Regions from separate parts of the Kineosporia sp. NBRC 101731 genome, predicted to be linked through region 1. Evidence: predicted binding sites of a transcription regulator. Region 1 holds the regulator's gene; each other region holds the start of a gene.

Region 1 (10,198 bases):
GAGGATCAGCGACCGGTTCGATGGCTGCGACGCTCCATGCGGTTCTGGGGGGCCATCCGGTCCTGCGGCTGCCGGGCGGACCGCTGGTCGGCCGTGCCGACGGCCTGGCCGACCGCCGGCTGCCGGTCATTGTCCCACCGGCCGTAGGCCTCGACGATCTCTCCGACCAGCCGGTGCCGGACCACGTCGGTGCTGGTCAGCCTGGCGAAGTGAATGTCGTCCACGCCCTCCAGGATGTCTTGCACCACACGCAGGCCGGACAGGGTGCCGCTGGGCAGGTCGACCTGCGTCACGTCACCGGTGATCACGATCTTCGACTGGAAGCCGAGCCGGGTCAGGAACATCTTCATCTGTTCCGGCGAGGTGTTCTGCGCCTCGTCGAGAATGATGAAGGCGTCGTTCAGTGTGCGGCCTCGCATGTAGGCCAGCGGGGCCACCTCGATCGTGCCCGCCGCCATCAGCCGCGGGATCGAGTCCGGGTCGAGCATGTCGTGCAGCGCGTCGTACAGCGGGCGCAGGTAGGGGTCGATCTTCTCGGTCAGCGAACCGGGCAGGAAGCCCAGCCGCTCCCCCGCCTCGACCGCCGGCCGGGTCAGGATGATCCGGTTGACCTGCTTGGCCTGCAGCGCCTGCACGGCCTTGGCCATCGCCAGGTAGGTCTTGCCGGTACCGGCCGGGCCGATGCCGAACACCACCGTGTGCTCGTCGATCGCGTCGACGTAGCGCTTCTGGTTCAGGGTCTTCGGGCGGATCGTGCGACCGCGGTTACTGAGGATGTTGAGCGTCAGCACGTCGGCCGGCCGCTCGGACGTCTGCTGCCGGAGCATGCCGATCGAGCGCTCCACCGCGTCGGGTGTGAGCGCCTGGCCCGCGGCCACGACCGCCAGCAACTCGTCGATCAGCCGCTCCACCAGGGCGACCTCTCCGAACGGGCCGGTCACCGTGATCTCGTTGCCCCGCACGTGGATGTCGGCGCGACCGAATGCGCGCTCCACCGCTCGCAGAACCTCGTCCCGGGCTCCCAGCAGGGCCACCATGCTGACCTCCGCCGGCACGACGATCCGGTGCACGGCCTCCGCACCGCTCTTCGCTTCCGTCATGAGCTGGGGTTACGCCCGCCTCTCCGGGTTCGGCGCGCTGCCTCTGCTGGTTGCAGTCGATGGCAGCCTTGAGGCAACGATCGTAACCTCCGCCCCCGTTCCGTGGCTCCCCGATTTTGTCCCTCTTAGCCGGGGATCCCCATCGGCTGACCGGCCAGCACGTGGGCATGCACGTGGAAGACGGTCTGCCCGGCCTCGGCCCCGGTGTTGAAAACCAGCCGGAACTGGCCCCCGGCCTCGGCCTTCGCCAGCTCACCGGCGACCGTGACCACCTCGGTGAGCAGCGGCTCGTCCTTCGCCGCGAGGTGCACCACATCGGGGTGGTGGTCGACCGGCACGACCAGGATGTGGGTCGGCGCGACCGGGTTGATGTCGCGGAACGCGACCACGCGGTCACCGCGGTACACCATGTCGGACGGCAGGTCACCGGCGATGATCTTGCAGAACAGGCAGTCAGTCACAGGACCGAGGCTATCGCTCAGGCCCAGCGGCCCGAGGTCGCGGCGAGGATTCCCAGGGCGATCGGCCCGGCCGAGGACGTTCTCAGCACCTCGGGACCCAGGCGCACCGGTCGCGCTCCGGCGGCGGTCAGGGTGGCGAGCTCGCTCTCCCCGATCCCGCCCTCCGGGCCGACGACCAGCAGAACCTCTCCCGCATCGGGAAGCTTCGCCCCGATCAGGGGATCGACCGCGTCCTCGTGGAGGATCAGGGCGAGGTCGGCCTCGGCCAGCCGTTGCGCGAGGGCGGTGGTGTTCCGCAGCGGCTCGGTGTGAGGGATCCGCGCCCGCCGCGACTGCTTGGCGGCCTCCCGCGCGATGGTGGCCCAGCGCCGGGTGTTCTTCTCGATCTTCGGGCCCTCCCAGCGGGAGACGCTGCGCTGGGCCTGCCAGGGCAGCACCAGGTCGATGCCCACCTCGGTCGCGGTCTCGACGGCCATCTCGTCGCGCCCGCCCTTGGCCAGGGCCTGGACCAGGCCGAAGCGCAGGACCGGTTCGGGAACCAGGTCGAGCTCGTCGACGAGCAGATCGAGGTGACCCTTGCCGGCGGCCGTGACCGTGCACCGCGCGACCGCCCCCGAGCCGTCCGCGATCTCGACCTGCTCACCGGACCGGATCCGGCGCACCCCGGCGGCGTGCCGTCCCTCTTCCCCGTCGAGGACGAGGTCGGTGGACGGCGCGGCGCCGATCAGGGTTCCGGGGGCGGCAAAGAACCGGGGCAGGGTCACGAGTGGTTCCCGACCCCGCGAACCGGGGGCTGAACCGCGTCCTCAAGCATGAACGTCAGCGTCCCGCGAAACGGTCGCGGAGCTTGGAGAACACGCTGGTGTGCACCGGAGTCATCCGGCCCGAGGGCCGGTCCTCTCCGCGTAGCTTGGCGAACTCGCGCAGCAGGGCCTCCTGCTGCTCGTCCAGCTTGATCGGGGTGATCACCGCCAGGTGCACGACCAGGTCGCCCCGGCCGCCGCCGCGCAGGTGGGTGACCCCGAGCCCGCGCATGGTGGTGGCCTCGCCGGACTGGGAACCCGAACGGATCTCGAAGCTCTCCTGACCGTCCAGGGTGTCCAGCTCGATCGTGGTGCCGAGGGCCGCGGCGGTCATCGGGACCTCGACCGTGCAGTGGATGTCGTCGCCACGCCGGGTGAACACGGCGTGCTGACGCTCGACGATCTCGACGTAGAGGTCACCGGCCGGGCCACCGCCCGGGCCGATCTCGGCCTGGCCGGAGAGCTGGATGCGGGTACCGGTCTCGACCCCGGCGGGCACCTTGATGGTGAGGGTGCGGCGCGAGCGCACCCGGCCCTCGCCGGAGCACTCCAGGCACGGGCTGGGGATGACCGTGCCGAAGCCCTGGCAGTTGACGCAGGCCTGGGTGGTCATCACCTGGCCGAGGAAGGAACGCGCCACCCGCTGGGTCTGGCCACGGCCCTTGCAGATGTCGCAGATCTCCGGCTGGGTGCCCGGCTGACAGCAGCTGCCGTTGCAGACCTGGCAGACCACGGCGGTGTCGAGCTGCAGCTCGCGCTGACCGCCGAAGGCCGCCTCGGAGAGGTCGATCTCGATCCGGATCAGGGCATCCTGGCCCCGGCGCTGACGCGGCAGCGGGCCCCGCGAGGCGCCGCCCCCGGCGCCGCCGCCGAAGAAGGTCTCGAAGATGTCGGTGAAGCCGAAGCCCGCCCCGAAACCGGCCGCCCCGTTGGGGTCACCGCCGGTGTCGTAGGCCTGTCGCTTCTCCGGGCTGGAGAGAACCTCGTAGGCGCGGCCGACCTCCTTGAACCGCTCGGAGGCCTCCTCGCTCGGGTTGACGTCCGGGTGCAGCTGACGGGCCAGCTTCCGGTACGCCTTCTTGATCTCCTCGGGGCTGGCCGTCCGGGAAACCCCGAGCACCTCGTAGTAATCGCTCACGGCGGTGATGTTCTCTCCAGATCGGTGCAATGAAAGAGTGAAAGGCGGTGCCGCATAGTACGTGGCCGGACGGGTGGGCCCGGCCCCGGTTCAGACCGGTTCAGGGTTCGGGCCCCGCCCCGTTCGTCCCGACGGTAGTCACGATGCCAGGATCCGGGACACGTACCGCGCCACGGCACGCACCGCGGCCATGGTGTTCGGATAGTCCATGCGGGTCGGGCCGAGCACGCCCAGGCGGGCGACGACCTCTCCCTGAGAGGCGTAACCGCTGGACACCACCGAAGCTTCCTGAAGACCGATGTGTGCGGTCTCGCGTCCGATCAGCACACCGACGCCACCGGCGCCGTCGCCCATCTCGGTGAGGAGCTTCAGCAGCACCACGTGCTCCTCGATGGCCTCGAGCACGGGGCCGATGTGCTGGACGAAGTCCGGCCCGGAACGAGCCAGGTTGGCCGTACCGGCCAGCACGATGCGTTCCTCGCGCTCGATGTCGAGCGAGTCCTCGAGCGCGACGATCACCGCACGCACCAGTGTGCGGTCGTCCGGCCCGAACTGCTCGGGCAGATCGGCCACCACCGCGCTGACGTCGGTGAGACGACGCCCGGCCACGGCCAGGTTGAGCCGGGTCCGCAGACCGGCCAGCGTCTGCTCGGAGATCTCGCCCACCACCGGCACGATGCGCTGCTCGACGCGACCGGTGTTGGTGATCAGGATGACCAGCAGCCGGGTTCCCTCGAGCGCCACCAGCTCCACGTGCCGCACCGTGGAACGGCTCAGCGACGGGTACTGCACGACGGCGACCTGCCGGGTCAGCTGGGCGAGCAGGCGCACCGTGCGGCCCACCACGTCGTCCAGGTCGACCGCGCCGTCGAGCAGCGTCTGGATGGCCCGCTTCTCGGCCGTGGAGAGTGGCTTCACACCGCTCAGCCGATCGACGAACATCCGGTAGCCCTTGTCCGTGGGCACCCGGCCGGCGCTGGTGTGGGGCTGGGCGATGTAGCCCTCGTCCTCGAGCGCGGCCATGTCGTTACGGATGGTCGCCGGGGAGACACCGAGTGAGTGACGCTCGACCAGCGCGCGCGACCCCACCGGCTCCCGCGTCTCGACGTAGTCCTCGACGATGGCGCGCAGCACAGCGAGCTTCCGTTCCTCGCTCATGCCACCCACCTCCCAGTCATTCGGCTCATCACCCTGGCACTCACACCGCGGGAGTGCCAGTTTACGACCCCGGCGGCACCCCTGTGTGTCCACGGCGGGTCGGCTAGGTCTCCTGGCGCCTCCTGGTTACCGTCCCGCCATGGTTCCCAGTCTGCCCAGGATGCCCGGTTCTGCGCGCGGTCCCCAGGCCACGAGTGCATCTCCCGGTGTTGGCCGGGCGGTTCGTCCCGGTGACCGCTACGGGGCGGACGCGATCTCCGCCGCCCGCAAGAAGCCGCCGTTGCGTGAGCAGCCGGCCGACCTCGGACTGGTCGTCGAAGACGTCGAGACCGGCTGGGTCGGTGCCGTGGTGCGCACCGAGAAGAGCGGCGGCATGCACGTGGTGGTGCTGGAGGATCGTAAGGGGCGCACCCGCTCGTTCCCCCTCGGCCCCGGCTTCTGGGTGGACGGTGTGGCCGTGAAGCTCGTGCCGCCCGGGACCATAGCGTCTGCGGCCATGTCAGTGAAGTCGGTGAAGTCAGTGAAGCCGGTGAACCTGCGCAGCGCGTCCGGATCGGTCGCGGTGCGTGATCACCGCGCCCGGGTGGCGCGGGCCTCACGCATCCTGGTCGAGGGCAAGCACGACGCCGAGCTGGTCGAGAAGATCTGGGGTCACGACCTGCGCGTCGAGGGCGTCGTGGTGGTGCCGTTGCATGGCGTCGACGACCTGGCCGACGCGGTCGCGGACTTCGGCCCGGGGCCCGGCCGCCGGCTCGGCATCCTGGTCGACCACCTGGTGGCGGGCAGCAAGGAGTGGCACGAGGCGGCCGCGGCGGCCCGGGTCTCCGGCGCCCGCGAGAACGTGCTCGTGGTCGGGCACCCGTACGTGGACGTCTGGCAGGCCGTGCGCCCGCGCCGGCTCGGCATCGACGCCTGGCCGGTGATCCCCCGTGGCCTGCCGTGGAAGGAGGGCGTGCTGGAGGCGCTGGGCTGGCCGCACCACGAACAGGCCGACGTCGCGGAGGGCTGGCAGCGCATTCTCGCCTCGGTGACCAGTTACGCCGACCTGGAGCCCGCCCTGCTCGGCCGGGTCGAGGAACTCATCGATTTCGTCACGGGTGACGGCGAGGATCGCTGAGCACGACTCGCGCGTTCTACCGTGGGAGAGGAAGGGGGCTTGCCATGACCCAGGAACACCAGCCTGCGCAACCCGGTCAGAACCAGAACGTGAGTACGCACCAGGAGCCCGGCCCGGATCGGGATCCGGCCGCCGCCGACCGTGCGCAGACGGGTCCGGTCTACGGCACGCCGGGGCCGGGTGGCGCCGTACCGGCACCGCCCCCTCCGCCGCCCGGGTACGGCGCACCGGGTTACGGTCGGCCGATCGAGTACACGCCGATCATCCCGGGGCAGCCGCTCGACACCGGGCCGCAGAACCAGGGTGAGCCGGCTCAGTTCAGCGGGCTCGGTGGGCTCGGCGGACTCGGTGGGGTGGGCGTGTCCGGTCCGGCAGCAACGGCGGGTCAGGCGGGTCAGGCGCCACACCAGGATCAGACCGAGGGCTCAGGATCGAGCCAGTCAGGACAGATGGGCCGGATGGGCCAGGACCACGCGGGACAGCAGGCCGGGAACCAGGGCGACGAGCCGTCCCCGGCACCTGAGCACGGACAGCAGGCGCAGCCGAGTGGGCCGTCGTGGCGCCAGGGGCCACAGTACGGGCAGGGAAACTACGGGCAGCCAGGCCACTATGGCCAGCCCGGTCAGTACAACCAGCCCGGCACCTCCGAACAGCCACCGCAGTACGGGCAGCCCGGTCAGTACAACCAGCCCGGCCAGGCCCCGCAGTACGGGCAGCAGGGGCAGTACGGACAACCGGGGTACAGCGCCCCGCAGTACGGGCAGGCGCAGTACGGCCAGGGCCAGCAGGGTCAGTACGGCCAGGGCCACTACACCCAGAACGCTTCCCAGCCGGGCCAGTACAGCCAACCGGGCCAGTACAACCAGCCGGGCCAGTACGGCGCACCCCCGAACCAGCCCCCGTGGAACACCGGCCAGAACCCGGGCGGCTGCAACACCCCGCCGCCGCACCAGCAGGGCGGGCCGCTCTCCCCGAAGGAGATCAACCAGTGGGCGGCCGCCGCGCACCTGGGTGGCGTGCTGGCTTTCGTGCCGTTCCTGCCGCTGGTTCCGTGCATCGTGATCTACGCGATGTACAAAGACCGCAGCCGGTACGTCAAAGAGCAGTCGACCGAGGCGATCAACTTCCAGATCTGCGTGCTCTTCGCCTATGTCGTCGCCTACATCATCGATCTGCTGCCGATCCTGAACGGCTTCACCCTGCTGGTGTGGGTCTTCTCGGCGATCTTCTCGCTCATCGCCGCGGCGTCGGCCTGGCGGGGGGATCAGTTCAGCTACCCGATCTCCCGCGCGTTCCTTCACTGACCACACATTGAGGACAAGGTGGGCACCCGGGTGCCCACCTCGTCCTCAATGCGTTACCCGTCAGGGAAGCAGGGCCCGCACCACCGCATCAGCCAGCAGCCGCCCGCGCCGCGTGAGCACCACGGTTCCGGCCGCGGCCGGTTCCGGCTCGACCAGCCCGTCGGCGAGCACACCAGCCAGGAGCACTGCCGGGTCACCCTGCAGGCCAGCCTCTTTCAGAGGAAGACCTTCGCGCAGGCGGGAACGCAGCAGCACCTCTTCCAGCTGACGCGCCTGGTCGTCGAGCACCTCGCGCCCCTGCGCCGGGCTCTCCCCCGCGTCGATCCGGGTGGCATAGGCACTGGGGTGACGCACGTTCCACCAGCGCACCCCACCGACGTGGGAGTGGGCACCGGGCCCGACGCCCCACCAGTCGTCCCCCCGCCAGTAGGCCAGGTTGTGCTGACAGGCATCGTCGGGCGTGCGCGCCCAGTTACTCACCTCGTACCAGGTCAGCCCGGCGGCGGAGATGAGATCGTCGGCCATCTCGTACTTGTCGGCCTCGTCGTCGTCATCGGGCGCGATCACCTCACCGCGGCGCACCCGGGCGGCGAGCTTCGTACCGTCTTCCACCACCAGGGCGTAGGCGGAGAGATGGTCGGGCTCGCAGGCCAGTGCGGCCTCCAGGCTGGAGCGCCAGTCGGCCAGGCTCTCCCCCGGCGTGCCGTAGATCAGGTCCAGGCTCACCGACATTCCCGCGTCGCGAGCCCACTTCACCACGTCCGGAATACGTTTCGGGTCGTGCGTGCGGTCGAGCACGGCCAGCACGTGACGCACCTGCGACTGCATACCGAACGACACGCGCGTCACCCCACCGGCCGCCAGCGCAGCGAGCGATTCCGGCGTCACCGAGTCGGGATTGGCCTCGACCGTGACCTCGGCCCCGGATTTCAGGCCGAAGTTGTCGCGCACTCCGCCGATCAACCGGGCGAGGTCGCTCGCCGGCAGCAGGGTGGGAGTTCCGCCGCCGATGAAGACCGTCGACACCGGACGCTCCGCCACCCCGGCCCGGGACAGCACCGAGGCCGCGAAAGATAGCTCCTGCACGGCCGTCCCGGCATAGGCAGCCTGACTGGCACCGCCACCCAGCTCTTTCGCCGTGTAGGTGTTGAAATCGCAGTAACCGCAACGCACCGCACAGAACGGGACGTGCAGATAGACGCCGAAGGCGCGCCCGGCCGACCCGATCGCCGCCGAGGCGGGAAGAGAGCCGTCGACGGGAGCGGGATCGCCGTCAGGAGGTGGACCAGCCATATGTACTCAGCCTCTGCGAATTGCTTTTTCGGCGATGTGCCGGATGTCCGGGTCGAGTTCCAGCCCCAGCGCCGCGAACGCGTCGATCAACCGGCGCATGGTCGCGGCGTCGGCGCCGGGCAGGAAGTCGCCGACCGTCACCCCATGACCGGGCCGGAACGTCACCCGCACCTCGTCCCCCGCGCGAACCTGACCGCTCTGCAGCACTTTCAGGTAGGCACCGGGCCGGTTGACCCGGGTGAACCGGCGCACCCAGCCCTTCTCCTGCATCCGCTCGGCGAACGTGCGGCACGGCGTACGGGGCATCGTCACCTCGACCACCACCTGCGGGCCGATCGCCCAGCGCTCGCCGATCTCGGCGCCGGTCACATCGATCCCGGCCAGGCGCAGATTCTCGCCGAACAGGCCGGGTGCGATCGGGCGGCCCAGCTCGGCACCCCACCAGTCCGCGTCCTCGTCTGCGTACGCGTACACCGCCTTGCCCTGCCCGCCATGGTGTTTCCGGTCGACCTGGGTGTCGCCGGCCAGGCCGAGCGGCCCGATCTCGACCGGCCGGGTCACCGGACGCTTGTCGATGGCCGTGCTCTTGGCGCTGCTACCCCAGGGAGCGGGCAGCAACTCGTGCACGACGGAAACCGCACTGACCCTGCCGGGCGGGAGAACGTCCACCATTGCCTGGTTCATGAGAGACATCCTGCGACGCGGACGCCGCAGGACCCACCCCTATTTCTTCCGCTCGCCCGCGGAGCCGTCGTCACTCGACAGCGCCGCGATGAAGGCCTCCTGCGGAACCTCGACCCGGCCCACCATCTTCATCCGCTTCTTGCCCTCCTTCTGACGTTCCAGCAGCTTGCGCTTCCGGCTGATGTCACCGCCGTAGCACTTGGCCAGCACGTCTTTCCGGATGGCGCTGATGTTCTCGCGGGCGATGATGCGGGCCCCGATCGCGGCCTGGATCGGCACCTCGAACTGCTGACGCGGGATCAGCTTGCGCAGCTTGCCGGTCATCATCACGCCGTACGTGTAGGCCTTGTCGGCGTGCACGATCGTGCTGAACGCGTCCACCGGCTCACCCTGCAGCAGGATGTCGACCTTGACCAGGTTGGCTGCCTGGTCACCGTCGGGGTTGTAGTCGAGCGAGGCGTAGCCCTTGGTGCGCGACTTGAGCTGGTCGAAGAAGTCGAAGACGATCTCGGCGAGCGGCAGCATGTAGCGCATCTCCACCCGGTCTTCGGACAGGTAGTCCATGCCCAGCAGCGAGCCGCGACGCTCCTGACACAGTTCCATGATCGCGCCGATGTACTCGGACGGCGCCAGCATGGTCGCCCGGACGATCGGCTCGCGGACCTCGCTGATCTTGCCGCCCGGGAACTCGGACGGGTTGGTCACCGTGACCTGCGACTTGTCGTCCAGGGTCACCTCGTAGACCACGCTCGGCGCGGTCGAGATCAGGTCGAGCCCGAACTCGCGCTCCAGCCGCTCGCGGACGATCTCCAGGTGCAGCAGGCCGAGGAAGCCGCAGCGGAACCCGAAGCCCAGAGCCACGGACGATTCCGGCTCGTAGACCAGCGCGGCGTCGCTCAGCTTCAGCTTGTCGAGCGCCTCGCGCAGCGGACCGTAGTCGGAGCCGTCGATCGGGAACAGGCCGGAGAAGACCATCGGCAGCGGCTCGCGGTAACCCTCGAGCGCCTCGGTGGCCGGCTTGGCGTAGTTCGTGACCGTGTCGCCGACCTTGGACTGGCGAACATCCTTGACGCCGGTGATCAGGTAACCCACCTCGCCGACGCCCAGACCCTTGGTCGGGACCGGCTCCGGCGAACTGAC
Region 2 (10,198 bases), on a different contig from region 1:
GGTGGTCTGCTTCCGCCGGCAGGGCTGGACCCCCCAGGACTATCGCGCCTGGTCGGACCGGTTGCTGGCCGCCGACATCGGGTTCGTGGTCTCCACCACACACGCGGGGGAGACCGTGACCCGACTGGCCGTGGTGAACCCGGAGACCAGCGAGGCCGATATCGACACGATTCTGGACAGTCTGGTTTGAATGACACGGGTCTGCCGCGGTTCTAGAGTGAGCCCGACAGATCTTGAGGTGGGTTGAGGAGCGGGATGGATTCGCAGGAGCAGCCGGAGACCGGTCCGACCGGTCTGACTGCGCGGGAGGCCGAGATCCTGGCCTTCGAGCGGCAGTGGTTCCGGTTCGCCGGTGCGAAGGAGCAGGCCGTCCGTGAGCTCTTCGACATGCCGGCGACCCGCTACTACCAGGTCCTGAATACGCTGATCGACCGACCCGAGGCCCTTGCCGCGGACCCTATGCTGGTGAAGCGCCTGCGCCGGATGCGGCAGACGCGGCGCCGGAGTGGATCCGCACGGTCACTGGATGCTCACGGCTGAGTATCAAAAGCGTCCGATGGGGCACACCACAGTGATATGGCGTTCTGAGATGCCCGGCCGGGAGGGGCCGGGTCGGTAGTCTCAGGCCGTCGAGTACCCCTGAACCGGGTGGTGCTCGTTCCATCGTTCTGGGAGTCATGCGATGACCGCCACGAGGCCTCCGGGCTACGACGACCGCTCCGCCGCGCCGGTGGAGGCGAGCCGCCGCGGTGCACACCGCGCGCGGCCGAAGACGATTGCCGCGCTGCTGCCGGTCATCGCGGGCGTTGCCGTCGTGCTGCTCGTGATCGGTGCTGTCTACACGGTGGCCAGCAGTCGTTCCGGTGGCGAGTCCAGCAGTTCGGCGGCCGGTGGCCTGAGCGACGAGACCGAGGCAACGGCCTCGGCGACCGCCGGTGGTAAGGGCGGCGACAAGACCCCGGCGGCCGGCGGTGACACCACGGCCGAGCCGACGGCAGACGCTTCGGCGACCGAGGACGCGGGCACCGGCGGCGGTGCTGACACCACCGCCGACCAGACCATCCCCGTCGTGGTGCTGAACTCCCTCGACGTGGCTGGCCTGGCGAGCACGTACAAGGAGAAGCTCGAGGCCAAGGGCTGGACGGTCTCGCGCACCGACAACTCCGTCAACCGCGACCTGCAGGCCAGCAAGATCTACTACGAGGACGCGTCGATGAAGGCCTCGGCCCTGGCGGTCAAGAAGGCCCTCGGCGGTATCGGGGTGCTCTCCATGAACCCCACGGTCACTGACGACGACATCATCGTCGTGCTGGGGCAGGACTCCCAGTAGCCCGAGGGCGGTGACCACGAAGGTTGGCCACCCCGCCCGTTCGTGATCATGCACACCTTCCCCGGGGAGCTGGGGCACGTCCCGGCCGAAGGCTGGGGGATTGCCTGATCGCGAACGCAGTAGTGCTGGCGGGCGTTGGTGGGCCACCGCACTAGCTGCGCCCTCCTGAGGTGCTGCGGGGCGGACTGAGGTGCTGCGGGGCGGGCCGAGGTGCTGCGGGGCGGGCCGAGGTGCTGCGGTGCGGGCCGAGGTGCTGCGGTGCGGGCCGAGGTGCTGCGGTGCGGGACCGGTCGGGCGAACCGCGTGGGCCGGACCGGGTGCTGTCAGGCAGCCACCGGGTGCCCCGGGGGACTTCCCCGGCAGGCCCTGGCGCATGCATCGGTTGTCCGCCACGGGAACGTGCCCGGGCCCGGTTCGGCGGCTCGCTTGTTCCCCGATTGGGTCATTTCCGTGCGGTCAGGGCGCACGGAAGTTCCCCGATCATGGACGCGGGCCGGTCAAAGTACGCGGGCGGCGCCCCAGGGGCGCCTTCAGGGGCCCACGCGCGCCTAGGTGTCCTGACCACGGAGGTCGGCCACCGGCTCGTGCGTAGTCAGGCAAACCCTCGGCCGGCGTTCGGCGAGGTGACCGCACTTCCCGCTCGTGGAGACGTTGTCTCCGCCGAGGGCTGGGGGCCGCGTGGGCGTGAACGAACCGTGGGGTCACGTCGCCTGTGCCGGTGTGCTCACTGCCTGCACACGACGGGCCTCAGGGCGTCGTCGCGGGCAGTTGCCTGACCAGCGAGGATAGTTCTGGTTCGAATAGTCCTACGTTTCGGACCGTCATCATTCTGCCTTTTATCCGGTCGTGGAAAAAGGCCGTTGCCATTCATCGAACGGCGCTCGGTCTAAGTGCGGTTCACGAACATCGCTAAGAACTGGTATCTCCCGCATGTCGCATTCAGGCGCTACTGTAGGCGTCGGTCGAACAGTTCGATGAGCAATGTCCTCTCCAGCTTTCACGCCAGAGGCCCGCACGTTGGACCATCCCGGACCTGCCTTCTCAGGTGGAAACGGCGAGCGTGAGACCCGGTTCGTGTGCAGTGCGCGAACCGCGCCGCAGTTACAGCAAGCAGGAGTTGGAATGGCTCAGGGAACCGTCAAGTGGTTCAACGCCGAAAAGGGTTATGGCTTCATCACCGTTGACGGTGGTGGCGCGGACGTCTTCGTGCACTGGTCGGCCATCCAGATGGACGGCTACCGCTCGCTCGACGAAGGTCAGCGGGTGGAGTTCGAGGTCGGTCAGGGCCAGAAGGGCCCGCAGGCAGAGGCCGTGCGCCCCGCATCCTGATTCGTCGGTCGTTGGCCCCTTCGACGGGCTTATGACTTGACTCGTCACCGAAGCCGTTCCCGGCTCGACCCCGGGAACGGCTTCGTGTGTTTCCGAAAGTTTTACATTCCCGAGACCAGGTCGAACTAATAGCGTCGGTAATGGCCGTCGCCGGTCGCTCTCCTTGAACCGCGGATCGCTGAACCAATAGCGATGGATGATTGTTAGGGCAACGAGCCGGTAAGGCTATGGCTGCGCGCCGGAATGCGCTGAGCGGTTAATTCTTCTCGGCGTAGGACGCGATCGGGGCGGCGGCCAGAGGGATACGAACACCACGATCCCCGAGAACCAGGGAAGTGGCCTCGGAACCGCTGTCGACGATCGCCGCGACGGCTTCTGCGGCCAAGTGCGCGGGGGCATGCACGATCACTTCGTCGTGCTGGAAGAAAACCAGTTCGGCCCGGCCCTGATCATCGGGCAGCCCCGACAGACGACGGCGTAGTCCGGCCACGAGCGCGTTGGCCCAGTCGGCCGCCGAGGCCTGGATCACGAAGTTACGCGTGAACCGGCCCCGGGCCCGGGAGCGGGCCAGCGCCTGTTCCGGCGGCCCGTCCTGCCAGGTCGGTTCCGGTGGTGGGCAGGTGCGCCCGAGCACGCTGCGCACGATGCCGCCGTCTTCACCGGTGCGGGCCGCGCGCTCGAGCAGTTCCAGAGCCTGCGGGAAGCGCCGGCGGAGCGCCACCATCGCCAGGGAGTTGGCCCGGGCGCCGTACATGGCGGCCAGCAGGCCGATCTTCGCCTCGTTGCGGGCCTCGGGTTTACCCAGGGCCTGCCGGGCCAGGGCGGTGTACATGTCAGGGTCAGCCGTGGCCGCGATCATGCCGCGGTCTCCCGACAGCGCCGCCAGGATGCGGGGCTCCAGTTGACCCGCGTCGGCCGCCACCAGCACCCAGCCCGGATCGGCCACCACACACGCGCGCATGACCTTGGGAATCTGCAGCGCCCCGCCCCCCGATGTTGCCCAGCGCCCGGTGACCACCCCGCCCGGCACGTACTCGGCGCGGAACCGGCCCCCGCTGACCCACTGGTCCTGCCAGGCCCAGCCGTGGGCCACATGCAGCCGGGCCAGCTCCTTGTAGCGCAGCAGGGGCGGCACGGCCGGGTGGTCGATGCCCTTCAGCTCCCAGGCGCGGGTGGTGTCGACCGTGATCCCCTGCCGCCTGAGCGCCTTCAGCACCTCGGCGGGGGAGTCCGGATTGACCTGATTGATCTGGAACCCGGGCCCACTGCTGCCCGGAGCCAGCTCCTGCGCCACCTCCTCGGCCAGCGTCTGCAGCTTGCGCGGCCGTCCGTGATGCGCAGGCCGCGGCCCGAGCAGCTCGGTGAGCACCTCGTCGTGGATGCGCACGCTCCAGGGCAGCCCGGCCCGCCCCATCTCCACGGCGGCCAGACAGACCGCGGACTCGGCGGCCACCAGTAGCGGGAAGCCTGGATGGGCGACGCGAATGTCGGCGATCTGCTCGACCTGGGTCGCGTAGAGGCGGAGTAGCCCGGCCAGACCGTGAGGTTGTTCTCCACGCGGAGTGGGGCCCACCACGGGTTCACCCTCGTCGAGGTGGTCGGGGAAGCCGGTCGGGGCGGGGTGGCTGAAGCGGTCGGGGCGGCCGCCCGGGGCAAGGTGGTCGCTCGGGGCAAGGTGGTCGCTCAGGGTCAGGTGGTCGGCCGGGGCATGGTGGCCGGTCGGGTCATTGTGGCGGGCCTGGTCGCCGTGATCGGTCGAGTTGGGGTGGCTCGTGGTCGGGTCGCTGCGGCGGGGGTCGGTGGGGCCGGCCGGATCGGCTTCGGGAACGTGACCCGTGGCGGTTCTGGGTACCGTCAGGCCCGCATTGTCGAGCTCCTCGACCCAGGCGGCGACCTCGTCCGGCACGGCAAGCATGCGGGGGTCGATCTCGCCGCCGGCCGGTAGCTCAGGGCCGGAGCCGACCGAGCCGGAGCCGACCGAGCCGGAGCCGACCGAGCCGGAGCCGACCGAGCCGGGCCCGACCGAGTCCGACCCACCCGGGCCGACCGGCGTCCCTCCTTCTGGAGTTGCCCCCGAACCCTCACCGAACGCGTTCTCCTCGAACAGTGAGATCTGGGTGGCGCGGCCCGGCGTCACCGGCTCGCGGACCGCCGACTGGGGCGGCACGAACGGCTCGCCCTCGTACGTGCGCAACAAGTTCTCGACGGCGGCCAGGTCGTGGCACCGCTCGACCCGCACCCCGGCCTCGAGCAAGGCCGGATACATCTCGGTCGTACGCCACCAGATCCACCGGGGGCGGGCCTGGAGCTCCAGCCGGCGCACCTCCGCGACCGGATCGGCCGCCCAGGTGACCGGGCCGACCGGGCGACCGGCCCCGTCCACCCTTTGCCACTGGACACCGTTCCCGGAGGGCACCACCAGGACATGCCCCGGCGCGACCGCGGCCGCGCCGGCCGAACCGCTCTTCACCGCTCCGCCCGCCACAACCCCATGCTGGCAGCCACCACCGACAGTTCTGAGCGCCCGGCACCGGTTACGCGGTCAGGGGAAACAATGTGCGAACGGCCGTTCGGAGGGGCTCTGGAGGTTTGCACTCACCATGGTCGAGTGCTAATCATTGAACTAGCACTCTCCAAGTGTGAGTGACAGTTTTGCGAGTACGGCCAGGTGGATGAGGGCCGGTGTCGGGCGGGACAGGACCGTCGGGCGTCGGTCCGTCCGTCGCGGGCATCTCCCTGGCCAACAACCCACCCTACGTGGAGGGAACACCACACGATGGCCAAGATCATCGCGTTCGACGAGGAAGCCCGTCGCGGCCTCGAGCGGGGTATGAACCAGCTCGCCGACGCCGTGAAGGTGACCCTCGGGCCGAAGGGCCGCAACGTCGTTCTGGAGAAGAAGTGGGGCGCCCCCACTATCACCAACGACGGCGTGTCCATCGCCAAGGAGATCGAGCTCGAGGACCCCTACGAGAAGATCGGCGCCGAGCTGGTCAAGGAGGTCGCGAAGAAGACGGACGACGTCGCGGGTGACGGCACCACCACCGCCACCGTGCTCGCCCAGGCCCTGGTTCGCGAGGGTCTGCGCAACGTCGCCGCCGGCGCCAACCCGATGGCCCTGAAGAAGGGCATCGAGGCGGCTGTCACGGCCGTCAGCGCCGAGCTTCTCGCGCAGGCCAAGGAGGTCGAGACGAAGGAGCAGATTGCTGCTACCGCGTCCATCTCCGCCGCTGACCCCGCGATCGGCGAGCTCATCGCCGAGGCGATGGACAAGGTCGGCAAGGAAGGCGTCATCACCGTCGAGGAGAGCAACACCTTCGGGCTCGAGCTCGAGCTCACCGAGGGTATGCGCTTCGACAAGGGCTACATCTCTGGTTACTTCGTGACCGACCCGGAGCGTATGGAGGCCGTCCTCGACGACCCGTACATCCTCCTGGTCGAGGGCAAGATCAGCACGGTCAAGGACCTGCTGCCCCTGCTCGAGAAGGTCATCCAGAGCGGTAAGCCCCTCGCGATCATCGCCGAGGACGTCGACGGCGAGGCGCTGTCGACCCTGGTGGTCAACAAGATCAAGGGCACGTTCAAGTCGATCGCCGTCAAGGCGCCCGGCTTCGGCGACCGCCGCAAGGCCATGCTGCAGGACATCGCGATCCTGACCGGTGGCCAGGTCATCTCCGAGACCGTCGGCCTCAAGCTCGAGACCGCCGGCCTGGAGCTGCTGGGCCAGGCCCGCAAGGTCGTCATCACCAAGGACGAGACCACGATCGTCGAGGGTTCCGGTGACGCCGAGCAGATCGCCGGCCGCGTCACGCAGATCCGCAACGAGATCGAGGCCAGCGACTCCGACTACGACCGCGAGAAGCTGCAGGAGCGCCTGGCCAAGCTGGCCGGCGGCGTTGCGGTGATCAAGGCCGGAGCTGCCACCGAGGTGGAGCTCAAGGAGCGCAAGCACCGCATCGAAGACGCCGTGCGTAACGCCAAGGCCGCCGTCGAAGAGGGCATCGTGGCCGGTGGTGGCGTCGCGCTGCTGCAGGCTTCGGTCGTCGCCTTCGAGAAGCTCGACCTGACCGGCGACGAGGCCACTGGCGCCAACATCGTCAAGGTCGCCGTCGAGGCCCCGCTCAAGCAGATCGCGATCAACGCCGGTCTCGAGGGTGGCGTCGTGGCGGAGAAGGTGCGCAACCTGCCTTCCGGTCACGGTCTGAACGCGGCCACGGGTGAGTACGTCGACCTGATCGCCAAGGGCATCATCGACCCGGCCAAGGTCACGCGCTCCGCGCTGCAGAACGCCGCGAGCATCGCGGCGCTGTTCCTGACCACCGAGGCGGTCATCGCCGACAAGCCGGAGAAGTCGGCGGCTCCGGCCGGCGGCGCCCCGGACATGGGTGGCATGGACTTCTGATCCACCTGATCCATCTGCACCACAGTGGGGCGGCTCTCCTTCGGGAGGGCCGCCCCTCGTGCTTGGTCATGGAGGACGAGGATGCGCACCTGGGGTGCCCACCCCGGAACCGGGGGCTGACCGGCGTCCGCAATTACGTCTCTTCACGGTCGATCCGCACGTAGACACGGATCGGTGCGCAGTCATGCTCCAACGCTGCTTACCCTGGTTCCTGTGCCGATCGAGACCACACGCGACCACAGCCGGATCGTCCCGCCCGCCCGGCAGGTGCTGCTGGCGCAGGTGACGGACCAGCCGATCGACCTCCAGGCGCTGGCCTCACGCGTCGAGGGGGCGTCGTCGGGGGCCGTGGTCACATTCGGCGGCGTGGTGCGCAACCACGACGGCGGTCGCGAGGTGACCGGCCTGGAGTACGTCGGCCACCCCACCGCGCAGGCCGTGCTGGAGCGGGTGGTCGCCGAGGTCACCGCCGCCAGCGACGCCGAGGCCGTCGCGGTCTCCCATCGCATCGGCACGCTGGCCATCGGCGACACGGCGCTGGCCGTCGCGGTCGCCGGGGCCCATCGTCAGGAGGCCTTCGAGACCGCCATGCGCCTGGTCGACGAGGTCAAGGCGCAGCTGCCGATCTGGAAGCGGCAGGTGCTCGCCGACGGTACCGACGAGTGGGTTGCCTGCCCCTGAGATCTACTTCTTGGAGCCGGCGTTCTTGATGCCGGCTTCCTTGCTGCTGCGCTGGTACAGCTGCACCTGGTAAGTGCCCAGATCGGTCGCCTTCTTGGCGTGGAAGTTGTTGCTCAGCAGCCGCTGCTTGTCGGCTTCGGGGTCTTCGGCACTCTCGCCCAGCCGGGTGTTGCTCGTGACCACCCAGATCCGGGTGCGCTTGCGCAGGGCCTTGGTGATGTCGGCGGTCGTGGCCTCGACACCGAACAGCGTGGCGGAACGGGCTCCGGTCTGGCCCAGGGCGATGTCGTCGACCTCGTCGAACGCCGCCGGGTAAGCCAGTTTCACGACGCGCCGGGACTCGGGCAGGAAGATCACCGCGTCGCCCGGCTGGGCCTGCGACTCGATGGTCTGGGCCACGCCCCGCAGATTCTCCGAGTGGCCGGTGGCCCGCCAGCGGTAGACAGCCTGCATGTGTGCACCGCCGAGGGTGAACACGAGCAGCATGATCGCCAGGTACCGGACTCGCAGCAGGGTGGCCAGCGAGGCCAGGGCCAGAGCACCTCCGGGCACGGTGAAGAAGACGTAGCGCCAGTCGTACAGCGGGTGTATCTGCGAGACGCTCCAGAGCATCACCGTCGGCAGCACCGCCCAGGCGAGGCCGAGCGCCAGGGCCGGGTTGTGCGTGCCCCGGCCGATCCCTGCGAAAGCGAGGACCAGGAGGCCGACCACGATCCAGGTGAGCTCGTACTGGGCCTCGAAGAAGCCGGTGAGCCGGTTCCAGTGCGGCACCGGTAGCCAGGCCACCTGGGCGCTCTGCTGACTGGAGAACCAGAGCAGTGGGCTGAGCAGGGCCACGGCCAGGCCGCCGGCCAGGAACCAGCGGTGCCGCACCGGGGCGGCCGACGTGGCCAGCACATAACAGAGGTGGACGGCCAGGATGGTGAGGCCGATGACGTTGAGCAGGCCGAGCGCGGTCACGCAGCCGATGTAGACCGCCCAGCGTGTGCGCAGCCACGGCTTGCGGCAGACCTGCACCAGGGCCAGCGTGGCGGCCGTGGCCATCAGGGCGACCAGCGCGTAGGGACGGGCCTCCTGGGCGTACCGGGAGGACAGCGGCGCGATTACCCAGAGCAGGCCGGCGACGAGGCCGACCCGGCCGGATCCCAGTTCCCGGCCCAGACGCACCAGTAGGACGCCGGTGACGGCCGCGGCCGCCGCGGACAGCAGCCGGATCGGGGTGATCGAGGTGCTGTCGCCGAGCAGGGCGTGCGCGAGCAGGTAGTAGGTGGCGTGGACCAGGTCGACGCTCTTGGTCAGGTCGAGGATCTCGCCGGTGCTGCGCGACACCACGTCGCGGGTCACAGCCTCGTCCCACCACGGGCTGGGCCGGTTGATCCACCAGGTGAAGACCACGACACCGATGAGCGCGACCAGACCTTCGGCCATCCACGGCCGGGCCAGGACGTCGTGGGCGCGGCCCTCGAGGCGTTCGAGACGGCTCGAGCGGGGTCTGATGCTCTGGGGGGTGGTCTGCGGTCCGGTGAGTGCTGTGGTCTTCCGGCCTGAATCAGCCGGTACGGCCCCGTCGGGTCCCCGCCCCGTGGTCTGCGTCACCGAACGATGTCTCCTACTTCGACGTGGTGAATCGGCACCTATGAGAGTGCCTATGGTCACGCACGGCGACGTTGCCGCATCCTGATCCGTGGTCACCCACGGCGGACAGCGTCGACAACGGGAGACCGTTTCGGCGCCTTCGGAACGGGCGCCCTCGATCAGCCTACGTCAGGCCGGACACTGTCACCCGTCGGAAGGGTCACGGGAGGACAACGGTCGACTGAGAGATTCCTGGGAGTCGAAAACCCAGTAAAACTGGATCAACCGCCAGCAAATGGCGGCAGAACGTCGACGACGGCGCCGACCGGGACGACCCTGAGGCGGTCGCCCGTGACCTCGTCCACAAGGAACGACGACGCCTCGAGGACCCTTGCGAGGGCCGCTCCATGACGGTCGGCCAGGTGCAGCAGGAGTTCATCAAGGGGGGTGGGGCCGGCGATGGACAGATGCTCGGACTCCACTCCGGCCGCGGCCCGGGCCCCGGCGAAGTAGCGGATCGTGACCGACCCTGCCGTGGGGTTGCTGTTGTCCGTGAGGCTGTCACTGGTGATACGGGTGTTGCTCATGAGAAAGACTCAGCCTCCGATGGCGCTCATCGGCCGGGCCGGCTGGATGAACGAGGTGTCGTTGATGCCATGACCCGCCGCCTTGCCCCACATCGCCGCCCGCCAGATCTGGGCGAGCTCCGCGTCGTCCGCACCTGAGCGCAGCAGGGCCCGCAGGTCGGTCTCGTCGCGGGCGAACAGGCAGTTGCGGATCTGGCCGTCGGCCGTCAGCCGGGTGCGGTCGCAGTCGCCGCAGAACGGCCGGGTCACCGAGGCGATGATGCCCACGGTGCCCGTATTCTGGCCGTCCGAGGC
Region 3 (10,198 bases), on a different contig from region 1:
TTCTCCTTGAGCTCCACCTCGGTGTGAGCGCCGACGCGGATGACACAGACGCCACCGGCCAGCTTGGCCAGACGCTCCTGCAGCTTCTCGCGGTCCCAGTCGGAGTCGGTGCGGTCGATCTCGGCGCGGATCTGCGCGATCCGGCCCTCGACCTCGATGCGCTCGCCGGCGCCCTCGATGATCGTGGTGTCGTCCTTGGTGATGACGACGCGGCGGGCGCGGCCCAGCTCCTCCAGGCCGACCTGGTCGAGCTTCAGGCCGATCTCCGGGCTGACGACCTGGCCGCCGGTGAGCACGGCGATGTCCTGCAGGGTGGCCTTGCGGCGGTCACCGAAGCCGGGGGCCTTGACCGCGGCGGCGGCGAACGTGCCCTTGATCTTGTTGACGACCAGGGTGGACAGCGCCTCGCCGTCGACGTCCTCGGCCAGGATCAGCAGCGGCTTACCGGTCTGCAGCACCTTCTCCAGCAGCGGGAGCAGCTCGGAGAGGGAGGAGATCTTGTTCTGGTGGATCAGGATGTAGGCGTCCTCGAGGACGGCTTCCATCCGCTCCGCGTCGGTCACGAAGTACGGCGACAGGTAGCCCTTGTCGAACTGCATGCCCTCGGTGAAGTCGAGCTCCATCGCGGTCGAGGAGGACTCCTCGACGGTGATGACGCCGTCCTTGCCGACCTTGTCGAACGCGTCGGCGATCAGCGAACCGACCCCCGCGTCCTGCGCCGAGATGGTGGCGACGTGGGCGATCTCTTCCTTGCCCTCGATCTCCCGGGCGGTCTCGAGCAGCTTGTTGCTGACGGCCTCGACGGCCGCGTCGATGCCACGCTTCAGGCTGGACGGGGCGGCGCCGGCGGCAACGTTCCGCAGGCCCTCCTTGACCATCGCCTGGGCCAGCACGGTCGCGGTGGTGGTGCCGTCACCGGCGACGTCGTTGGTCTTGGTCGCGACCTCCTTGGCGAGCTGGGCCCCCAGGTTCTCGTACGGGTCGTCCAGCTCCACCTCCTTGGCAATGGTGACGCCGTCGTTCGTGATGGTGGGGGCGCCCCACTTCTTGTCGATCACGACGTTGCGGCCACGCGGGCCGAGCGTCACCTTGACGGCGTTCGCCAGGGCGTCGACCCCCCGCTCGAGCGAGCGCCGGGCGTCGTCGTTGAACTCCAGAGTCTTTGCCATGCGTTGTCAGTCCTTTGGATGGATTTCTCGCCACTTGGGTACTAGGAGAACCACATACGCCCCGGCCGCCACGAAGGCAGACCGGGGCGGATGCTCGATCAACGGGCCCGCTGAATCAGCGGGACCGCCGAATCACTTCTCGATGATCGCGAGGACGTCGCGCGCCGAGAGGATGAGGAACTCCTCGCCGGAGTACTTCACCTCGGTGCCGCCGTACTTGCTGTACAGAACGGTGTCGCCGACCTTGACGTCGAGCGGAATCCGCTTGGCGCCTTCGTCGTCGAATCGGCCGGGGCCGACCGCCAGGACCTCGCCCTCCTGGGGCTTCTCCTTGGCGGTGTCCGGAATGACGAGACCCGAGGCCGTCGTCTGCTCCGCGTCCAGCGGCTTGACGACAATTCGGTCCTCGAGCGGCTTGATGGAGACCGACACTTTGCGGACCTCCCCTTCTCGGAACGTCGATGAATGTGCAAGGACTGTGGTCCAGCGGGACATCGACCGTCGTCGCGGGTGCCGATCGGGGCCCTGCTGAGGGGTGTTGCTGGCAATCTCACGAGGAGAGTGCCAGGTTCGAATCTAGAACGGTCGTTAGCACTCGGTCAACCCGAGTGCCAGGAGTGTCGGCAAGATTGTCGGTGGGCCGTGGGAGGATCAGCGGGTGGATCTCTCCGGAATCGCGAACCTGCTCACCCAGGACGGCTGGTCCCTGCTGGAGTCGCTGCCCCAGTACGACGAGTCCACCACGATGTCACTGGGCGAGCAGCTGCGGCGCGACGGCCACCCGGCCGAGACGGTCGCCGCCGCCCTCACCCAGTCCCGCCTGAGATCCGCTGCCCGGGCCAAGTTCGGCCCGTTCGCCGACGGCATGCTCTTCACCCCCACCGGCCTCGAGCAGGCCACCCGGCTGCCCGTGGCAGCGCGGCACGCGCAGCGTTTCGCCGCGGCCGGGGTGCGGCGGGTGGGTGACCTGGGCTGCGGTATCGGGGCCGACTCGATGGCCCTCGCCACGCTCGACCGGGAGGTCGTGGCGGTGGAGAAGGACGAGGTCACCGCGGCCATCGCCACCGTCAACCTGCGGCACTGGCCAGAGGCCGTGGTGCGGCACGAAGACGCCATGACCACCCGCATCGACGATCTCGACGGGGCCTTCCTCGACCCGGCGCGCCGCGAGGCCTCGGGCCGGCGGCTGCTCGACCCGCGCACCGGCAACCCGCCGCTGTCGTTCGTCCGCGAGCTGGCCGGCCGACTGCCCGCGGTCGGCATGAAGACCGCCCCCGGCGTGCCCCATCACATGGTCCCCGACGACACCGAGGCGCAGTGGGTGTCGGTCGACGGCGACGTGGTGGAGTGTGGGCTGTGGTTCGGCTCGGTCCGCCGCGAAGGCGTGCGGCGCAGCGCCCTGGTGCTCGACTCCTCCGGCGGCGGCGCGGAGATCAACGACAGCTCGATGGCCGACACGGTGCCCGCCGAGGTGGGCAAGGTGGGCCAGTTCCTCTACGAGCCCGACGGTGCGGTGATCCGGTCCGGGCTGGTCGCGGCCGTGGCCAACCAGATCGGCGGCCGGCTCATCGACCCGACCATCGCCTACGTCACCGCCGACCGCATCGAGCACACCCAGCTGGCCCGGGTCTACGCCGTCGACGACGTCTTCGGCTTCCAGCTCAAGCAACTGCGCACCTATCTGCGCGACCGCGGCGTCGGCCGGATCACCATCAAGAAGCGCGGCACCGCGGTCGAGCCCGAGCAGCTACGCCGTCAGCTCCGGCTGGCCGGGCCGAACGAGGCCACCATCGTGCTGACCCGGGTGGCGGGGCGGCAGTCGGTGATCGTGGTGCGGCCGTACAAACAGAATTGAAGACGTGGTGGAGCCTGCATGCGCAGGCTCCACCACGTCTTCCATCAGGTTTTCAGGCCTGCACCAGCGTGACCGGCATCGAGCTGTCGGCCGGGAGGGTCAGGTCTGACGGAGTGCGGCCCGTCTGCACCATGCGGGCACCGAGTGCCGCCACCATCGCGCCGTTGTCGGTGCACAGGCCGGGCCTCGGCACCCGCAGGGTGATGCCCTGCTTCGCGCAGCGCTCCTGCGCCATGGCCCGCAGCCGGGAGTTCGCCGCCACTCCCCCACCGATCAGCAGGTGCTCGACGCCGTTCTCCTGACAGGCGAGCACCGCCTTGCGGGTGAGTACGTCGACCACGGCCTCCTGGAACGACGCCGAGACGTCGTTGACCGGCACGCTGACGCCCTCGGCCTCCCGCTGCTCGACCCAGCGGGCCACGGCCGTTTTCAGGCCGGAGAACGAGAAGTCGAACCGGTGGTCGCGCATGTCGTGCGCGGCGCTCAGGCCCCGGGGGAAACGGATCGCGGCCGGGTCGCCCTCGCGCGCGGCCCGGTCGATCAGCGGACCGCCCGGGAATCCCAGCCCCAGCAGACGCGCCACCTTGTCGAAGGCCTCACCCGCGGCGTCGTCGATGGTGCGGCCGATGGGCTGCACGTCGTAACTGACGTCGGGCACGTAGAGCAGTGACGAGTGCCCGCCGGAGACCAGCATGGCGATGGCGGGCTCGGGCAGCGGACCGTGCTCGAGGATGTCCACCGCCACGTGCGCGGCCAGGTGGTTCACGCCGTACAGCGGCTTGCCCAGGGCCAGCGCCAGGGCCTTCGCCGCGGCCACGCCCACCATCAGCGCGCCGGACAGGCCCGGGCCGGAGGTCACGGCGATCGCATCGACATCGCTCAGCGAGACACCGGCGTCGGCGCAGGCACGACGCAACGTCGGCACCATGGCCTCCAGGTGCGCGCGGCTGGCGACCTCGGGCACCACCCCACCGAAGCGGGCGTGCTGGTCGACCGAGGAGGCGACCGCGTCGGCCAGCAGCGTGCCGCCGCGCACGATACCGACCCCGGTCTCGTCGCAGGAGGTCTCCAGGCCGAGGACGAGAGGTTCATCGCTCACGCCACCCACCCTAGTCACCCGCTCTCAGAGGTCGAAGTCTCATGATCCAGGCGTCGATGTCGCCGGGCTGGTAGTACCGGTGGCGGATCGCGATGCGCTCGAAACCCCGCCGGGTGTAGAGCCGGATGGCCTGTTCGTTGTCGGCGCGAACCTCCAGCAGGAGGCTGGTCGCCTCCCGGGACCGGGCCTGGTCGATCATCGCGTCGAGCAGCTGACGGCCCACGCCGCGGCCCTGGGCCGCCGGCGCGACGGCGACGGTCTGCACGTCTGCCTCCGCGCCCGGTGCCAGCAGGCCCGCGTAGCCGAGCAATTCGTCCTCTGCTGATTCTGCCACCACGTACCAACGGGTCTCGGGGTGGGCGAGCTCCGACCAGAACATCTCCACGGTCCACGCGGTGTCGCCGAACAACTCGCGTTCCAGCGGCATCAGCGCCTCGACGTCCCACCAGCGCATCGCCCGCAGGCGAATGCTCACTTCAGCACACGCTTCCGGGTGATGTTGGCCTGGGCGTCGGGGCGACGCAGGTACAGCGGCTCGGGATCGAGCAGGAAGCGCGGGTGCGGCTGACCACGATCCAGATGGGCCAAGGACGCGAGGGCACCGGCGGAGGGGTCCGGCGGACCTTCGAGGGGGGCGCCGAAGATGTCGGGGTAGAGGTCGGCTCCGCGGCCTGCGGCTCGGAGTGCGTTCAGCTCGAGCTCGGCCGGCGCACTGACCTCTGGCAGCCCCTCCCGTACCGGGACCAGCACCCCATCGATCTTCGTGACCTCGTAGCGGGCCCAGTAGACCTCGCGGCGCCGGGCGTCCATGGCCGCGATGAAAGGGGCGGTCGCGCCGTGCTGCACGGCTTCCAGAGCGACCGCGTCGAGGCTGCACACGCCCCGGACCGGCAGATCGAGCGCGTAGCCCAGCACGGCGGCCGTGACCAGACCGACCCTCAGCCCGGTGAACGGGCCGGGGCCCACTCCGGTGACGATGCCGGTCAGATCGGCGCGGGTCGCCCCGGCCTCGGCCAGCACCTCCTCGATCAGGGGGGCGAGCTGCTCGGCATGCTTGCCGCTGCGCTCGCCGGACCGCTCGGCCACGACGGCGGCGCCGTCGTGCACGGCGACCGAAACCATGGCGGACGCGGTGTCCAGGGCCAGGGTGAGCTCGTCGGTCATGTCGTTCTCGCGTTCTCCGTTAGATGGAGCTAGAGGGAGTTAGAGGGAGGGCAACTCGACGCCGGACCAGCGGGGGCCGTAGCCCCGCAGGCGCACGGTACGGGGCTCGTCGTGCACGGTCTCGGGGTCGTCCGGGCCGGAGGCGCCGCGCGGGCGTTCCAGGCGGACCTCCAGGCGGTCGGAGGCCAGCCCCTCCACCAGGCCCTCGCCCCACTCGACCACGGTGACCGACTCGGACAGGTCGGCGTCCAGGTCGAGATCGTCCACCTCGGACAGGGTGTCGAGGCGGTAGGCGTCCACGTGCACCAGCGCCGGGCCCTCGACGAGCGACGGGTGCACCCGGGCGATCACGAAGGTCGGGCTGGTGATGTCACCGCGCACCTCCAGCCCCGCGCCGATGCCCTGCGTCAGCGTGGTCTTGCCCGCGCCCAGATCACCGGTGAGGACCAGCAGGTCTCCGGGTTTCAGCAGGCCGGCCACGAGTCCGCCGAGCTCGCGCATGGCGGCCGCGGACGACACGTCGGACGACACGGTCATGGCCGGCTCGCCGACGGATCCGGCCGGATCAGCCCGGTGCGCCCCACTCACCTGCGACCTCCTTGGTCATTGGCTCGGCCTTCAGCCCTTTCGCCGGCTGGTTGCCGTACGGGGGTCACGGTACGACGTCCCCACCCCCGCCGACGACTCGGCTTCCGGTCGCGCACCGCCGCGGAGGCGTCCGTCATCAGTTCCAGCAGGTAGGCGTTGACCAGATCCGGGTGCTCCAGCGGCAGCAGATGACCGGCCTGCCGCACCACCACGTACTCGGCGTCGGGCAGGCTCGCCACGATGTCGTCGCTGTGGGCGCGCGGGATCAGCAGGTCGTCCTCCCCCGCCATCACCAGCAGGGCGTGGCCGTCGAGCACGGCCAGTGCGACCCGCTTGTCGTGGCTGCCCAGACCGGGCAGGAAGTCGGAGATGACCTCCATCCGGGTCTGCGCGATCAGGCCCGCCGAGAACCGCACCAGTTCCTGGGGAACCGGCGAGGCGAACGAGTACCGGCGCACCAGAAGACTTTCCAGGTCACTGCCGATCCGTCGACCGTGAGCGACCAGAGACGGCCGGCTGGCCAGCAGACGGGCCGCGGCCGGGGCCAGGGACATCATCGCCCGGCCCACGCCGGACAGGCCGAGGTCGAGCGGACCCAGGCCCCCCGCGCTGGTACAGAACAGCCCGACGCCCACCACGCGCTCGGCGAACAGCTCGGGACGCTGCTCGGCGAGCGCCATCACGGTCATGCCCCCCATCGAGTGCCCGAGCAGCACCAGGGGACCCTGCGGGGCCACCTCGTCGATGACCGCGGCCAGGTCGCGTCCGATCTGGTCGATCGTCGAGGAACCGTCCTCCCCGGCGCCCGAGCGCCCGTGACCCCGCTGGTCCCAGAGCACCAGCCGGTAGTGCCCGCGCAACGCCAGCCGCTGGTAGTGCCAGGCATCCAGACTGAGCGAGTACCCGTGAGTGAGGACGACAGTGAGGGGCGGTGATTCCTCCGGCTCGTCGACCTCGACGTGCAGAGACGCCCCGCCACTCGTCACTACGTGCGACCTACCTTGCAGCGAGCCAAGTTCCGGGCCACCGCGGCCGTCCGTCGCAGCTGCCCCGGGATCACCCAGCAGCTTGCGCCGGGACATCGCGGCGCGCTCGGCGGCCAGGCCGAGCACCGCACCGACGCCGGTCGCGACCAGGCCCACGCCGAAGGCGAGAACGGTGTTCCTGGTATTCCTGGTATGGGCCGTGGTGCCGTCCGGGGCGACGATCCGCGGCGGTTTGGCGGGGCCCAGAGTGCGCGCGGGGGTCTGAGGGCGACTACTTCTCGGTGCCTTCCCTGGCATCTCGATCTACTCCTACCGGCCCGCGGAACCGGTGTGGATCCGCGGCACCCGGGCACCCAGGCGCGTCACGATCTCGTAGCTGATCGTGCCGGCAGCATCGGCCCAGTCCTGCGCGGTGGGCTCACCGGGGGCGCCGCCGAAGAGCACCGCCACGTCGCCGGCTGCCACCCGGCCGATCCCCCCGTCGGCCAGGTCGATCACGACCTGGTCCATGCACACCCGCCCGGTGACGTGGAATCGTCGCCCGGCCAGCTGCACCGGCCCGGCGCTGCTCGCGTGGCGGGGGACGCCGTCGCCGTAACCCAGTGGCACCACGGCCAGCTCGGTGTCGGTGGAGGTCGTGTAGGTGTGGCCGTACGAGACCCCCTGCCCGGCGGCCACCTTCTTGACGTTCGCCACCCGGCCGAGCACGGTCATGGCCGGGCGCAGCCCCAGGTCGGCCGCGCCGGCCCGGTCGGGCAACGGGCTCAGGCCGTACACCGCCAGGCCCGGGCGGACCAGGTCGAAGTGGGTGTCGGGAAGGGCCAGCGTGGCCGGCGAGTTCGCCAGGTGCCGCACCTCGAACCGGGCCCCGGCCGCGGTGGCCAGATCGACGGCGGTGACGAAGGCATCGATCTGCTCCCGGTTGACCGGGGCCTGCGGGGTGTCGCCGGAAACCAGGTGCGAGAACACGCCCACCACCGAGAGCAGGCCCTCGGCCTGGAGTTTCAGGGCGTCTTCGACCAACTGCGGCCAGTCCTCGGGGGTGCAGCCGTTGCGGTTCAGCCCGGTGTCGGCCTTCAGGTGCACCCGGGCCGCCGTGCCCAGATCACGTGCGGCCGCGGCGATCTCGGTCAGGGCCCAGCCGGCGCTGACCCCGATGTCCACGTTCTGCCTGACCGCCTCGGCGTAGGCGTCACCCGGAACTGTGAGCCAGGCCAGGGTCGGCGCGGTGATCCCGGCGGCCCGCAGCGCCAGGGCCTCGGACAGCTGCGCCGTGCCCAGCCAGGTCGCTCCCCCGGCCAGTGCCGCCCGGGCCACGGGCAGCAGTCCGTGACCGTAGGCGTCGGCCTTCACCACGGCCATCACCTGGGCCTTCGGTGCACACTCGCGCAGCACCCGGACGTTGGCCGCGATCGCGTCCAGATCGACCACCGCGGCCGACGGCAGGCCGGCGGGCAGCTCGATCCGGGACACGGGTGAAGACACGTTCATAACCGTCGATTGTGGCAGCTCCAGCGGCCAAGGGCTCAGTGACTCAACAGCGCCGCCACCGTCGCGGGAACCTGACCGGCCACGTCGAGGCTGGTGATCGGCCCGCCGCCGGAGGCCTTCGAGGCCGCCCGGCCGTGGACGAACGCCGCCACGCTGCCCGCGTCGAACGGGCTGAGACCGCCGGCCAGCAGGGCCCCGGCGATCCCGGCGAGCACGTCCCCGGAACCGGCCGTCGCCAGCCAGGAGGGCGCCTCGGCCTGACTGCGGGCGTGCCCGTCGGGACGCACCACCAGCGTGGTGGAGCCCTTCAGCAGCACGGTCGCACCGGTCAGCCGGGCCGCCCGGTGGGCGAACGCGTAGGGCTGGTTCTCGACCTCCTCGCGGTGGGTGTCCTCGCCCAGGTCGCTCAGCAGCCGGGCCAGTTCCCCGGCGTGCGGGGTGAGCAGGAGGCGGTCGGAGCGGTCGGGCGGGGTCGACACCGTGCCGTCGCCGGAGCCTGATCGATTCTGGTGGGCCTGTAGCTCGGCCGGGAACAGGCCGAGCGCCCCCGCGTCCAGCAGGCACGGGTGGTCGGACTGCAGGGCCTCGTGGATGGCCTCGGGCTGCTGGTCGGCGGCATCCGGCACCACCCCCGAGCCGAGCAGCCAGGCCTGCACCCGCCCGGTGCCCGAGACCGCCTCGGGCCAGGCCGAGCGCACCGCGGCGGTGGCGTCCTTCGGGCCGACGTAGCGCACCATCCCGACCCCGGTGCGCAGCGCCCCGGCAACTGCCAGCACGGCGGCGCCCGGATAACCGGCCGATCCGGCGACGACGCCCAGCACACCCCGGCGGTACTTGTCCGCGCCGGGCGAGGGCACCGGCCACAGCCGGGCCACGTCCGCCGCGGACAGCCGGCTCACCAGGGGCTCGGAGGGCAGGTAGGGGGCCAGGCCGATGTCGATGATCTCCAGGTCGCCGGCGGCGGAACTGGCGGGCGGCAGCAGCAGGCAGGCCTTGGCCGCACCGAAGGTGACGGTGAGATCGGCCCAGACGTACGGCGAGAGGGTGGCGCCGGTGTCCGGGTCGACACCACTGGGCAGGTCCACGGCGACGACGACGGCGTGGTCGGGGATGCGGTCGACCAGCCCGGCGGCCGGCTCCCGCAGCCCCGGGCGGCCGCCCAGGCCGAGCAGGCCGTCGACCACCAGATCGGCGGCCTCGAGCTGGGTCCAGGCCTCGACCGCGGTGTCCGGGCCGACCTCGACGCAGCGCCCCCCGGCGGCCACGAGCGCGGCACTGCCCAGCGGGTGGGACTTCTCCGCGGTGAGCAGAGCGGTGACGGCGACCCCCCGGCGCTCCAGGCGGACCCCGGCGAAGAGCGCGTCGCCGCCGTTGTCACCGGGCCCGACGAGCAGCACGGCCCGCCGGCCGGAAATGCCACCGGTACGCTCGCGCAGCACCCGGGCGCAGCTGACGGCGAGACCCGCGGCCGCCTGCTGCATCAGGGCCCCGCCCGGCAACAAGGCCATCACCTGTTGCTCGGCCTTGCGCAGGTCTTCCACGCGATAGGCCGCCGGGCCCTTCTGATGGCGTCCCGCCTTTGGGTTCGCTCGTCTCATGGCCTCATCTAAGCAACTACCGGGGGTCCGGCGTCCCCACCCATGCGTCCGGCGGCCGAACGGGCACCGCACGTCGACCACACGCACGGTGCAACCGTCCGGCCAACGGCTACTGGTCAGTGGCTACTCGACCGTGACCGATTTCGCCAGGTTCCGGGGCTGGTCGACGTCCAGGCCCTTGGCCGTGGCGAGCTCGCAGGCGAACACCTGCAGCGGCACGACAGTGACGAGGGGAGCCAGGAGCGTCG

The links. The regulator HrcA, encoded in region 1, represses chaperone genes, less so after heat shock. The targets are predictions, from matches to a motif close to GNTNGCACTCGGNNNNNCCGAGTGCNANC.
Region 2: a site for HrcA is predicted at 5,247-5,275, ahead of groL (chaperonin GroEL). Genes of this name have one in related genera too.
Region 3: a site for HrcA is predicted at 1,757-1,785, ahead of groES (co-chaperone GroES). Genes of this name have one in related genera too.

What each region holds. Positions count from the first base shown of each region.
Region 1 is NZ_BSTC01000016.1:50,923-61,120, reverse strand. It holds gene QSK05_RS30925 (PhoH family protein) at 6-1,100, opposite strand; gene QSK05_RS30920 (histidine triad nucleotide-binding protein) at 1,226-1,561, opposite strand; gene QSK05_RS30915 (16S rRNA (uracil(1498)-N(3))-methyltransferase) at 1,579-2,325, opposite strand; gene dnaJ (molecular chaperone DnaJ) at 2,381-3,502, opposite strand; gene hrcA (heat-inducible transcriptional repressor HrcA) at 3,641-4,660, opposite strand; gene QSK05_RS30900 (DUF3097 domain-containing protein) at 4,821-5,777, shown strand; gene QSK05_RS30895 (DUF4870 domain-containing protein) at 5,867-7,081, shown strand; gene hemW (radical SAM family heme chaperone HemW) at 7,142-8,374, opposite strand; gene QSK05_RS30885 (MOSC domain-containing protein) at 8,381-9,058, opposite strand; gene lepA (translation elongation factor 4) at 9,098-10,198, opposite strand, start outside.
Region 2 is NZ_BSTC01000008.1:122,816-133,013, forward strand. It holds gene QSK05_RS22255 (pyridoxal phosphate-dependent decarboxylase family protein) at 1-190, shown strand, start outside; gene QSK05_RS22260 (DUF3263 domain-containing protein) at 256-540, shown strand; gene QSK05_RS22265 (LytR C-terminal domain-containing protein) at 683-1,330, shown strand; gene QSK05_RS22270 (cold-shock protein) at 2,453-2,659, shown strand; gene QSK05_RS22275 (bifunctional 3'-5' exonuclease/DNA polymerase) at 2,916-5,144, opposite strand; gene groL (chaperonin GroEL) at 5,436-7,061, shown strand; gene QSK05_RS22285 (molybdenum cofactor biosynthesis protein MoaE) at 7,275-7,742, shown strand; gene QSK05_RS22290 (glycosyltransferase family 39 protein) at 7,746-9,338, opposite strand; gene QSK05_RS22295 (MoaD/ThiS family protein) at 9,599-9,904, opposite strand; gene moaA (GTP 3',8-cyclase MoaA) at 9,914-10,198, opposite strand, start outside.
Region 3 is NZ_BSTC01000001.1:1,213,327-1,223,524, reverse strand. It holds gene groL (chaperonin GroEL) at 1-1,169, opposite strand, end outside; gene groES (co-chaperone GroES) at 1,302-1,601, opposite strand; gene QSK05_RS05425 (THUMP-like domain-containing protein) at 1,828-3,024, shown strand; gene tsaD (tRNA (adenosine(37)-N6)-threonylcarbamoyltransferase complex transferase subunit TsaD) at 3,077-4,123, opposite strand; gene rimI (ribosomal protein S18-alanine N-acetyltransferase) at 4,134-4,598, opposite strand; gene tsaB (tRNA (adenosine(37)-N6)-threonylcarbamoyltransferase complex dimerization subunit type 1 TsaB) at 4,595-5,287, opposite strand; gene tsaE (tRNA (adenosine(37)-N6)-threonylcarbamoyltransferase complex ATPase subunit type 1 TsaE) at 5,327-5,824, opposite strand; gene QSK05_RS05400 (alpha/beta fold hydrolase) at 5,872-7,158, opposite strand; gene alr (alanine racemase) at 7,171-8,352, opposite strand; gene QSK05_RS05390 (NAD(P)H-hydrate epimerase) at 8,388-9,950, opposite strand; gene glmS (glutamine--fructose-6-phosphate transaminase (isomerizing)) at 10,074-10,198, opposite strand, start outside.